One region of the Alicyclobacillus sp. SO9 genome, then DNA from elsewhere that is predicted to be linked to it. Evidence: riboswitches for the same ligand, from Rfam matches in the RefSeq annotation. Region 1 holds a riboswitch; the other holds the start of a gene.
The links. Region 1 has a riboswitch for magnesium ahead of GI364_RS24755 (NRAMP family divalent metal transporter). Riboswitches for the same ligand answer to the same signal wherever they lie in the genome.

Region 1 (6,570 bases):
CGCATCAGTCAGATCATTAAGGAATGTGCCCATTTGCAGCATAAGATTACCGACGACAATGTTGAGGTTATTCGCCAATGCCGACGGTTGCGGAAGGATTCAAAAATGAGGCATGCTCCCTTCTTGAGGGGCGCATCTCGAAGAGAGACGTGCTACTGTATGGTTATACGCCGTTCGAAGCAAAGGGACTGTTGCAGAACTGGTTAGCGCCGCAAGGACTGCGTCTAATTAGCATCACAATGGTTAACCGCAACAGCATAGTTTGAAATCAGGAGATGACACAACGAAAGCCTGCAGGAATGGCAGCCTTTTTTGCGAATGGGCGGGATATCTGATCAATTAAACATTTCGATAAAGCCAAGTACAATTAACAAAACACCTGCAATTAATGGGGCATATTTACCGAAGAACCTTCCTAACACATTTTTACCAATGGAGTATCCGAGGATAATTGTCAATATACTTATGAGAAATGTTGAGATTACGGTGAGAAAAATATTGACTCCTGTGATACTTGCAGCGATTCCAGTCCCTAAATTGTTAAATGTTAATCCTAACGCCAACATAAACGCTTCTTTCGCATCAATATGACCCGATTTATCGACATCTGAGCGTTCTGCGTACTCAACCATATGAGAAAGATCTTTTAATGCTAGTTCTCTTGCATTGGTGTTATGTATTAGTTTTATAAGGCTTTGTATGACAAAATAAATACCCACAACCACAATAATTGCAGCACCTAAAACATTTGATACTGATTGTGGCATGAATTTTGCAATATACGAACCGGCTGACATCGATAAAAAGGTCCCGGTTGTTGTTACAACCGCAATGATAAAGTTTGCAATGATTCCTATCCTGATTTTCTTTATTCCATAAGCAGTACCGACAACTACATTGTCAAGATTGGAGGATATACTGAACAATAATGCTGACAAAAGAAGCATTAACATTAAATTGCCTCCTTGCATAATGGACGCACGACCACAATGATTCCCTTACATTTCAGCACTGTCATACTATGCGCAGCGAAGGAAATCGGTCCGAATTCTGATTCGGATTACGCGGGCGTAAGTCAGACGACCCCTCGATGCAAGTTATGCATACACATACAGGCGCTGAATTTCATCGGTTGTTGCTCTCGAGCAGACCAATAAGGGTTCCGTTTAGAAGTCCATATTGAACCGCCAAAATAGCATTTTTATGTTGATATCTCGACTGTACATGAGGTACAATGTGCCAGTAAAATCATCGACGGTACGTCAAGGACATTCAGGCGTTTGCCGAGAACAAGGGTATGCCAAAGTACATACCATGAACTGAATACAACCGGTCCTCGTTAGGCGAAGCGTCTATGTGAACATAAGCCGCTGCCCGGAAACGTCGAAAGACGCCAATGGGTCACCAGGTACTGCCGGATTAAGGCTTTACCTAATGTGGCTGAGTGAAAACTCTACGTTGCATAGTGCTAAAGCTCAACTAGGGGGATGTAGAGCATCTGCTTATTTTGCATGTGCAGATCCAATCCCCTGAGCAATTGCCAGGGGATTTTACATTTGCTCTTTGAAGGAGGTGGTAGGTGTAGATTCAGGTCCTAGTCATCAGCGACAATTCAATGTGTTTGCTTTGGTCATCAATTATAGGGGCTTCTGTCCCTCCTACCACACCCTCAAGGAGGTTAAAAACAATGCGCACAAATTTGGCAATTCAAGACACGGCTATACTGGACAGCCAGCATATTGGTGACATCAAAGGCGCACTTGGTACAGTGCGTGTTGACGATAATGTAACTCGTAAGAGCTGGCGGTCCCGTATACTGACCCTGCTCGCCATCATGGGTCCTGGACTCATCGTGATGGTTGGTGACAATGACGCAGGCGGCGTGGCGACCTACGCTCAAGCAGGGCAAAACTTTGGCACAAGCCTTCTCTGGGTGTTACTGCTTCTGGTACCGGTGCTGATTGTGAATCAAGAAATGGTGGTTCGTCTTGGTCTAGTAACTGGAGTTGGCCATGCCAGGTTGATTTTTGAGCGGTTCGGGAAGTTCTGGGGAGCCTTCTCAGTTGGTGACTTGTTCATCCTGAACGTCCTCACCATTGTTACAGAATTTATCGGTATCCGAATGGCGATGTCCCATTTCGGCGTTAAGCCTTGGGTTTCAGTTGCACTTGCATCCATTTTACTCATTGGCATGACGGCTACCGGTAGTTTTCGCCGCTGGGAGCGATTTATGTATGTGATGGTTATCGCCAATTTTCTGGTCATACCTCTTGTACTCATGACCCATCCAACTGCTCGCCCAGTAGTTACAGGTTTTTTGCAACGGGAGTGCATGGTGGGTTCACCTCGGACGCACTGCTTCTCATCATTGGTATGGTGGGGACGACAGTGGCACCGTGGCAGTTGTTTTTTCAGCAATCAAACGTGATCGACAAGAGGCTGACACCCCGGTGGTTGTCTTATGAGCGGTTCGATACAGTAATTGGTTCTGTTGTTGTGGTGGTTGCAGCAACTGCACTCATCGTAACGACTGCATTTGCATTCCAGGGAACCACCCTGGCTGGACAATTTGTGAATGCCGGCACTGTGATTGCTGGATTGTCGCTGCATGTTGGAGTGGTGGCCGGTGATTTGTTTGCAATCATTTTGCTGAATGCATCCTTGATTGGCGCTGCGGCAGTTACCCTATCGACTTCGTATGCGTTTGGTGATGTGTTTGGTACAAAACATTCATTGCACCGGAACATCAAGGAAGGCTGGAGCTTTTACGTGGTGTACGGCATCATCATTTTGGTTTCCGCTGGCATCGTCGTCATCCCACATGCTCCGCTTGGGCTTATCACAACTGGAGTACAAGCTTTGGCAGGCATTCTGCTCCCAAGCGCGACCGTGTTTTTGTTACTTCTGTGCAATGACAAAGCTGTTTTAGGACCTTGGGTTAATCGTCCGTGGTTGAATATCATCGGTAGTGTAATTGTCGGTGTGTTGGTTGTACTTTCGTTGATTTTAGCCATTGCAACGTTCTTTCCGAGTGTCAACGTCCAGGTATTAAGCCTTGTTTCAGCTGGCGTACTATTCGTTGGGCTTGTGGCAGCTGGCCTAGTATGGTATCGGAGGCGTTCACCAGTCAAACCGATGTACGGAGAAGAAGACCGGCACACTTGGCGAATGCCTCCGCTTGGCAAACTGCCGAAGGTAATATGGTCTCCGACACAAAAGCTCGCCATGGCGACCCTTCGTGGTTATCTGGTGATAGCAGTCATTATGCTTGTCGTAAAGATTGTTCAACTATCCATTGGAGGTTAACCAGTGCGTGAGCGGCACAACCGAATGCAATATACGATGTGGGCTCACACCTGGTCCTTGCTGGGTGTGAGCCCGTTTGTAATGTTATGAGGCGCAAGGGTTTGCGTATCGTCAACTTACCTTTTTCGGTTTCCGAACATCACTACAGCATAAAAATGGTGGATAAAACAGCGACCCCAGCGGAAGCGCCAAGCAGGATGTCAAAGTACGTTCTGAGATTTTTCCCCTAAGGTCAATCGCAGTTATCCAAAGGGTTATCCATCCGAAATGTACACCAAGAAAAATCAAGCGTTGTGTCCGAGTCATCCATGAACACCCACTTGTCTGACGAACTCATAATGACGCCTCTCATTGTGAATCATCATGGTCTCCATTACTATCCGTATTATTCTCATTTTCGTCACCCAGAATCTCTACTCCCATGCGGAACATTTCCATTTTGTATACACCGTACCGACATACTTATCGTGCAAACCAGGGTCTGTGTAGCAATGGAACAGAAAACCGGAATAAGCGATCCAGTTTATGTAACGCCATCAGAAAGAATCTGCACTCCCTCGATTTAACGGTCGTAAATCACCATGTGCAATTTCTTCTGGTAAGGTAAACGAGTATCGGCCCACCATGTTAATGTGGTCGTGTCCCACGGGAGAAAGCCGTTTTATATCAGTAAGGTCCATCATTTGACCTTGTACTCGCAAATTTTGCAAGGCCGCACTCATATACCGGGTATTCCAAAGAACAATCGCATTCACGACGAATCCGAGTGCGCCGAGTTGATCCTCCTGGCCTTCCTTGTATCGCTGATGAAGCTCTCCACGCTTGCCATAGCAAACAGCCCGAGCTAGGCTGTGACGACTTTCTCCGCGATTGAGCTGCGTCAATATCCGTCGCCGATATCCGGGATCATTCAAGTAATTGAGCAGGTAAATTGTCTTGTAAATCCGCCCGTATTCCCCAATCGCTTTCCCTAAAGTTGTCGGTCGGCCGTCACGTTGAAGAGTTCGAATCAATCGAGAGGCGGTGACAGTTCCAAGTTTCAAGGAACCGGCGACACGTAGCATATCGTTCCAGTTCTGAACAATGCGCTCCGGGTGTAAACGGTGGCGAGCCAAATCATTGAGTGGCCCATAGTTGGCACGGGATCAAGCCGCCAAATCTTGATTCTCCAATGTCAGCTAAGCGCGGACTAAATTGATACCCCAAAAGGCCAAACAGTCCAAAGATAATGTCACTGTACCCAGCGGTATCCGTCATGATTTCTTGGGGCTGTAGGACCGTTTGTTGTCCTAATAATAGATCTAGCAGATACAGCGAATCCGAATTGTTCCAGGAATGACGATGCCATTCAACCCTGTAAACTGGTCGCTAGCGAAGTTGTAATATGTCACGCCACGCCGGCACCAAAGTATTTGGGATTGGGACCCGCGTGAATCGTCCGAACCCGGTGTTACAAATCGAAGCCCATCGGCAGATGCAACTTCGCCGGTACCCCATGTCGTCGCCAACTGCAGGCCGCTTTGATATTCCACGAGTTTATTGTTCGCTTGTGTGAGCGTTTCAGCTCGAAAATAGTTTTGCTCAACCAAGTCAATCGATCCCGAGTCAAGCGGGACACCCAATTGGACGACCGGTTCCAGTCCGATGTTACATGCCTCGGCAATCAGCACCGCACAACGCTAGTCGTCAGGTCCTGTACCCTCGACCCACCTTCACTAAGTGGGTAAAGCATCTGCAAATCCGGTCCAGGTATTGACTTCAAGCAACAATTCCGGCAAGTCAATCCGGGGTAGTAGGGATTGAATTTGTGACCGAAGTGTTTGCAGAGAAGGAGGTTCCTCCAATTTGTCCAAAGCGGTCAAAACAACCGGCTCTCCCCTGAATGTTCTCCATACGGACATCTGTATTCTCAGGCAACGTTCGGCGGTTTGTTGATACGCGGTGTTCAACTTCTCCCGAGTTCTCGGACTTCCTGCTCCAGCATCTATAGTTCGATCCAACGTGCGTAAACTTGTGGACGCACTGCTTCCCAAGCCTGTCCCTGGGAGAAGTTGTGCCTTGGTCATTGTATCGCTCACTCGGATAACGAAGATGTCGTGGTGGCGCAGAGCTTCATGGATGCGAATGAGTACCCAGAACGTATAGGCCCGTTGCTGAATCTGATCATTCTCGTCATAGACTACCTGCTGCCAAGAAGTTGTCATTCCGGTGACGGGTGCCTGTGTCCAAGGGATCTTCTTCGCCCCCTCATAGTCACGTAAGAATCGCCAGGCGTCTAAAACTGGCTTTGCAGATGAATTCGCCTCGAAATGAATCATCCGAAACATCTGGGGTAAAAACCGACGAATCCCGTTGTAATGGCTAAACAACTGCGTAAAGTACACATTTTCCTCTGGCCGGCGCGTTAGGGCATCGATGGTTTGAATGGAGTCTGTCAGTACCTCAGCAGATACCCGAGCAAAAATCGTTGCCCGAAGCTTGGCATCCGGTGTCTGATCGTTTAGGAGGATTACACAGGCTTCCCGTAACTGACGTGCGGCCGCATCCAGATCGCGGATCGTTCGGAGCCGGGCCCGCTTCCCCTCTTGCTGGGTCTTGGCTAAAAGTTCAGTCATAAGTCGATCAAACAACTCCAGCAAATCGTCCTGAGCCGTAATCGCAAAAACGTTGGCAAACGCGACTAAAGTGGCCAGTTGTCGTTCCAAAGACATCCGGGATATCGCCTGTGCCCTGGCTGCAGCCGCAAAACGGGCGAGGGTGTGCAGTCGTCCTACAGGAATGTGCGACAAATCCCAAGTCGTACCTCCGTAAGAACGGACGACTGCCAAGCGTTCTAACCCTTCCAACATCCCTTTCGCCGTAAGGTTTGTTGGTGGACGGCGAAGATGGTCTAATTCGGTTTGTCGAGAGGAAACTTTCGCAGTCAACAACTGCTCTAGTCGATTACGCTCAGAGTAGTTTGGAACCTGGGCCAAGAGGCGCCAGAGCCGGGTGGCCACGCGGTCACGGATCTGGGCAATCAGCCGTGCAAGTATCGTTACACCAGGCAATAAAACTTTCTTTTCTACACACCTGGCCGTGGCTAAATCAAATAACACGCTGGGCCGTTCTGCAGTCAACCAAGCGTGGTGGTACAACCATCTCACGAATTCGAAGTGATGCGGCTGGTCTGGGAAATCGCGATATCCATATGCCTTTCGAATTTCCGCTGTGTGATCCCACCGACTCTCCGAACCACGATAACGCTCGAAAACACGAGTATTG
Region 2 (6,586 bases), on a different replicon from region 1:
GCTGATTTTATTGAGAATGGTGGTACATATACAGCTGTAGTGGCAGCACTGGCACCGCATTATGTGCGTGCGACCATAGAAACACAGAAACGCATCAGTCAGATCATTAAGGAATGTGCCCATTTGCAGCATAAGATTACCGACGACAATGTTGAGGTTATTCGCCAATGCCGACGGTTGCGGAAGGATTCAAAAATGAGGCATGCTCCCTTCTTGAGGGGGCGCATCTCGAAGAGAGACGTGCTACTGTATGGTTATACGCCGTTCGAAGCAAAGGGACTGTTGCAGAACTGGTTAGCGCCGCAAGGACTGCGTCTAATTAGCATCACAATGGTTAACCGCAACAGCATAGTTTGAAATCAGGAGATGACACAACGAAAGCCTGCAGGAATGGCAGCCTTTTTTGCGAATGGGCGGGATATCTGATCAATTAAACATTTCGATAAAGCCAAGTACAATTAACAAAACACCTGCAATTAATGGGGCATATTTACCGAAGAACCTTCCTAACACATTTTTACCAATGGAGTATCCGAGGATAATTGTCAATATACTTATGAGAAATGTTGAGATTACGGTGAGAAAAATATTGACTCCTGTGATACTTGCAGCGATTCCAGTCCCTAAATTGTTAAATGTTAATCCTAACGCCAACATAAACGCTTCTTTCGCATCAATATGACCCGATTTATCGACATCTGAGCGTTCTGCGTACTCAACCATATGAGAAAGATCTTTTAATGCTAGTTCTCTTGCATTGGTGTTATGTATTAGTTTTATAAGGCTTTGTATGACAAAATAAATACCCACAACCACAATAATTGCAGCACCTAAAACATTTGATACTGATTGTGGCATGAATTTTGCAATATACGAACCGGCTGACATCGATAAAAAGGTCCCGGTTGTTGTTACAACCGCAATGATAAAGTTTGCAATGATTCCTATCCTGATTTTCTTTATTCCATAAGCAGTACCGACAACTACATTGTCAAGATTGGAGGATATACTGAACAATAATGCTGACAAAAGAAGCATTAACATTAAATTGCCTCCTTGCATAATGGACGCACGACCACAATGATTCCCTTACATTTCAGCACTGTCATACTATGCGCAGCGAAGGAAATCGGTCCGAATTCTGATTCGGATTACGCGGGCGTAAGTCAGACGACCCCTCGATGCAAGTTATGCATACACATACAGGCGCTGAATTTCATCGGTTGTTGCTCTCGAGCAGACCAATAAGGGTTCCGTTTAGAAGTCCATATTGAACCGCCAAAATAGCATTTTTATGTTGATATCTCGACTGTACATGAGGTACAATGTGCCAGTAAAATCATCGACGGTACGTCAAGGACATTCAGGCGTTTGCCGAGAACAAGGGTATGCCAAAGTACATACCATGAACTGAATACAACCGGTCCTCGTTAGGCGAGGCGTCTATGTGAACATAAGCCGCTGCCCGGAAACGTCGAAAGACGCCAATGGGTCACCAGGTACTGCCGGATTAAGGCTTTACCTAATGTGGCTGAGTGAAAACTCTACGTTGCATAGTGCTAAAGCTCAACTAGGGGATGTAGAGCATCTGCTTATTTTGCATGTGCAGATCCAATCCCCTGAGCAATTGCCAGGGGATTTTACATTTGCTCTTTGAAGGAGGTGGTAGGTGTAGATTCAGGTCCTAGTCATCAGCGACAATTCAATGTGTTTGCTTTGGTCATCAATTATAGGGGCTTCTGTCCCTCCTACCACACCCTCAAGGAGGTTAAAAACAATGCGCACAAATTTGGCAATTCAAGACACGGCTATACTGGACAGCCAGCATATTGGTGACATCAAAGGCGCACTTGGTACAGTGCGTGTTGACGATAATGTAACTCGTAAGAGCTGGCGGTCCCGTATACTGACCCTGCTCGCCATCATGGGTCCTGGACTCATCGTGATGGTTGGTGACAATGACGCAGGCGGCGTGGCGACCTACGCTCAAGCAGGGCAAAACTTTGGCACAAGCCTTCTCTGGGTGTTACTGCTTCTGGTACCGGTGCTGATTGTGAATCAAGAAATGGTGGTTCGTCTTGGTCTAGTAACTGGAGTTGGCCATGCCAGGTTGATTTTTGAGCGGTTCGGGAAGTTCTGGGGAGCCTTCTCAGTTGGTGACTTGTTCATCCTGAACGTCCTCACCATTGTTACAGAATTTATCGGTATCCGAATGGCGATGTCCCATTTCGGCGTTAAGCCTTGGGTTTCAGTTGCACTTGCATCCATTTTACTCATTGGCATGACGGCTACCGGTAGTTTTCGCCGCTGGGAGCGATTTATGTATGTGATGGTTATCGCCAATTTTCTGGTCATACCTCTTGTACTCATGACCCATCCAACTGCTCGCCCAGTAGTTACAGGTTTTTTGCAACCGGGAGTGCATGGTGGGTTCACCTCGGACGCACTGCTTCTCATCATTGGTATGGTGGGGACGACAGTGGCACCGTGGCAGTTGTTTTTTCAGCAATCAAACGTGATCGACAAGAGGCTGACACCCCGGTGGTTGTCTTATGAGCGGTTCGATACAGTAATTGGTTCTGTTGTTGTGGTGGTTGCAGCAACTGCACTCATCGTAACGACTGCATTTGCATTCCAGGGAACCACCCTGGCTGGACAATTTGTGAATGCCGGCACTGTGATTGCTGGATTGTCGCTGCATGTTGGAGTGGTGGCCGGTGATTTGTTTGCAATCATTTTGCTGAATGCATCCTTGATTGGCGCTGCGGCAGTTACCCTATCGACTTCGTATGCGTTTGGTGATGTGTTTGGTACAAAACATTCATTGCACCGGAACATCAAGGAAGGCTGGAGCTTTTACGTGGTGTACGGCATCATCATTTTGGTTTCCGCTGGCATCGTCGTCATCCCACATGCTCCGCTTGGGCTTATCACAACTGGAGTACAAGCTTTGGCAGGCATTCTGCTCCCAAGCGCGACCGTGTTTTTGTTACTTCTGTGCAATGACAAAGCTGTTTTAGGACCTTGGGTTAATCGTCCGTGGTTGAATATCATCGGTAGTGTAATTGTCGGTGTGTTGGTTGTACTTTCGTTGATTTTAGCCATTGCAACGTTCTTTCCGAGTGTCAACGTCCAGGTATTAAGCCTTGTTTCAGCTGGCGTACTATTCGTTGGGCTTGTGGCAGCTGGCCTAGTATGGTATCGGAGGCGTTCACCAGTCAAACCGATGTACGGAGAAGAAGACCGGCACACTTGGCGAATGCCTCCGCTTGGCAAACTGCCGAAGGTAATATGGTCTCCGACACAAAAGCTCGCCATGGCGACCCTTCGTGGTTATCTGGTGATAGCAGTCATTATGCTTGTCGTAAAGATTGTTCAACTATCCATTGGAGGTTAACCAGTGCGTGAGCGGCACAACCGAATGCAATATACGATGTGGGCTCACACCTGGTCCTTGCTGGGTGTGAGCCCGTTTGTAATGTTATGAGGCGCAAGGGTTTGCGTATCGTCAACTTACCTTTTTCGGTTTCCGAACATCACTACCAGCATAAAAATGGTGGATAAAACAGCGACCCCAGCGGAAGCGCCAAGCAGGATGTCAAAAGTACGTTCTGAGATTTTTCCCCTAAGGTCAATCGCAGTTATCCAAAGGGTTATCCATCCGAAATGTACACCAAGAAAAATCAAGCGTTGTGTCCGAGTCATCCATGAACACCCACTTGTCTGACGAACTCATAATGACGCCTCTCATTGTGAATCATCATGGTCTCCATTACTATCCGTATTATTCTCATTTTCGTCACCCCAGAATCTCTACTCCCATGCGGAACATTTCCATTTTGTATACACCGTACCGACATACTTATCGTGCAAACCAGGGGTCTGTGTAGCAATGGAACAGAAAACCGGAATAAGCGATCCAGTTTATGTAACGCCATCAGAAAGAATCTGCACTCCCTCGATTTAACGGTCGTAAATCACCATGTGCAATTTCTTCTGGTAAGGTAAACGAGTATCGGCCCACCATGTTAATGTGGTCGTGTCCCACGGGAGAAAGCCGTTTTATATCAGTAAGGTCCATCATTTGACCTTGTACTCGCAAATTTTGCAAGGCCGCACTCATATACCGGGTATTCCAAAGAACAATCGCATTCACGACGAATCCGAGTGCGCCGAGTTGATCCTCCTGGCCTTCCTTGTATCGCTGATGAAGCTCTCCACGCTTGCCATAGCAAACAGCCCGAGCTAGGCTGTGACGACTTTCTCCGCGATTGAGCTGCGTCAATATCCGTCGCCGATATCCGGGATCATTCAAGTAATTGAGCAGGTAAATTGTCTTGTAAATCCGCCCGTATTCCCCAATCGCTTTCCCTAAAGTTGTCGGTCGGCCGTCACGTTGAAGAGTTCGAATCAATCGAGAGGCGGTGACAGTTCCAAGTTTCAAGGAACCGGCGACACGTAGCATATCGTTCCAGTTCTGAACAATGCGCTCCGGGTGTAAACGGTGGCGAGCCAAATCATTGAGTGGCCCATAGTTGGCAGCGGGATCAAGCCGCCAAAATCTTGATTCTCCAATGTCAGCTAAGCGCGGACTAAATTGATACCCCAAAAGGCCAAACAGTCCAAAGATAATGTCACTGTACCCAGCGGTATCCGTCATGATTTCTTGGGGCTGTAGGACCGTTTGTTGTCCTAATAATAGATCTAGCAGATACAGCGAATCCCGAATTGTTCCAGGAATGACGATGCCATTCAACCCTGTAAACTGGTCGCTAGCGAAGTTGTAATATGTCACGCCACGCCCGGCACCAAAGTATTTGGGATTGGGACCCGCGTGAATCGTCCGAACCGGTGTTACAAATCGAAGCCCATCGGCAGATGCAACTTCGCCGGTACCCCATGTCGTCGCCAACTGCAGGCCGCTTTGATATTCCACGAGTTTATTGTTCGCTTGTGTGAGCGTTTCAGCTCGAAAATAGTTTTGCTCAACCCAAGTCAATCGATCCCGAGTCAAAGCGGGGACACCCAATTGGACGACCGGTTCCAGTCCGATGTTACATGCCTCGGCAATCAGCACCGCACAAACGCTAGTCGTCAGGTCCTGTACCCTCGACCCACCTTCACTAAAGTGGGTAAAAGCATCTGCAAATCCGGTCCAGGTATTGACTTCAAGCAACAATTCCGGCAAGTCAATCCGGGGTAGTAGGGATTGAATTTGTGACCGAAGTGTTTGCAGAGAAGGAGGTTCCTCCAATTTGTCCAAAGCGGTCAAAACAACCCGGCTCTTCCCTGAATGTTCTCCATACGGACATCTGTATTCTCAGGCCAACGTTCGGCGGTTTGTTGATACGCGGTGTTCAACTTCTCCCCGAGTTCTCGGACTTCCTGCTCAGCATCTATAGTTCGATCCAACGTGCGTAAAACTTGTGGACGCACTGCTTCCCAAGCCTGTCCCTGGAGAAGTTGTGCCCTTGGGTCATTGTATCGCTCACTCGGAGTAACGAAGATGTCGTGGTGGCGCAGAGCTTCATGGATGCGAATGAGTACCCAGAACGTATAGGCCCGTTGCTGAATCTGATCATTCTCGTCATAGACTACCTGCTGCCAAGAAGTTGTCATTCCGGTGACGGGTGCCTGTGTCCAAGGGATCTTCTTCGCCCCCTCATAGTCACGTAAGAATCGCCAGGCGTCTAAAACTGGCTTTGCAGATGAATTCGCCTCGAAATGAATCATCCGAAACATCTGGGGTAAAAACCGACGAATCCCGTTGTAATGGCTAAACAACTGCGTAAAGTACACATTTTCCTCTGGCCGGCGCGTTAGGGCATCGATGGTTTGAATGGAGTCTGTCAGTACCTCAGCAGATACCCGAGCAAAAATCGTTGCCCGAAGCTTGGCATCCGGTGTCTGATCGTTTAGGAGGATTACACAGGCTTCCCGTAACTGACGTGCGGCCGCATCCAGATCGCGGATCGTTCGGAGCCGGGCCCGCTTCCCCTCTTGCTGGGTCTTGGCTAAAAGTTCAGTCATAAGTCGATCAAACAACTCCAGCAAATCGTCCTGAGCCGTAATCGCAAAAACGTTGGCAAACGCGACTAAAGTGGCCAGTTGTCGTTCCAAAGACATCCGGGATATCGCCTGTGCCCTGGCTGCAGCCGCAAAACGGGCGAGGGTGTGCAGTCGTCCTACAGGAATGTGCGACAAATCCCAAGTCGTACCTCCGTAAGAACGGACGACTGCCAAGCGTTCTAACCCTTCCAACATCCCTTTCGCCGTAAGGTTTGTTGGTGGACGGCGAAGATGGTCTAATTCGGTTTGTCGAGAGGAAACTTTCGCAGTCAACAACTGCTCTAGTCGATTACGCTCAGAGTAGTTTGGAACCTGGGCCAAGAGGCGCCAGAGCCGGGTGGCCACGCGGTCACGGATCTGGGCAATCAGCCGTGCAAGTATCGTTACACCAGGCAATAAAACTTTCTTTTCTACACACCTGGCCGTGGCTAAATCAAATAACACGCTGGGCCGTTCTGCAGTCAACCAAGCGTGGTGGTACAACCATCTCACGAATTCGAAGTGATGCGGCTGGTCT

Region 2: another riboswitch for magnesium. It lies ahead of GI364_RS03555 (NRAMP family divalent metal transporter); the one in region 1 lies ahead of GI364_RS24755 (NRAMP family divalent metal transporter).

The regions. Positions count from the first base shown of each region.
Region 1 is NZ_CP066340.1:76,811-83,380, reverse strand. It holds gene GI364_RS24765 (hypothetical protein) at 1-207, shown strand, start outside; gene ytaF (sporulation membrane protein YtaF) at 336-953, opposite strand; M-box (ykoK) riboswitch at 1,329-1,493, shown strand; partial or broken gene GI364_RS24755 (NRAMP family divalent metal transporter) at 1,688-3,306, shown strand; gene GI364_RS25055 (transposase) at 3,843-4,421, opposite strand; partial or broken gene GI364_RS25050 (Tn3 family transposase) at 4,423-4,976, opposite strand; gene GI364_RS25045 (DUF4158 domain-containing protein) at 5,022-6,570, opposite strand, start outside.
Region 2 is NZ_CP066339.1:805,047-811,632, reverse strand. It holds gene GI364_RS03565 (hypothetical protein) at 1-357, shown strand, start outside; gene ytaF (sporulation membrane protein YtaF) at 427-1,044, opposite strand; M-box (ykoK) riboswitch at 1,420-1,583, shown strand; gene GI364_RS03555 (NRAMP family divalent metal transporter) at 1,778-3,397, shown strand; gene GI364_RS03550 (hypothetical protein) at 3,514-3,705, opposite strand; partial or broken gene GI364_RS03545 (Tn3 family transposase) at 3,938-6,586, opposite strand, start outside.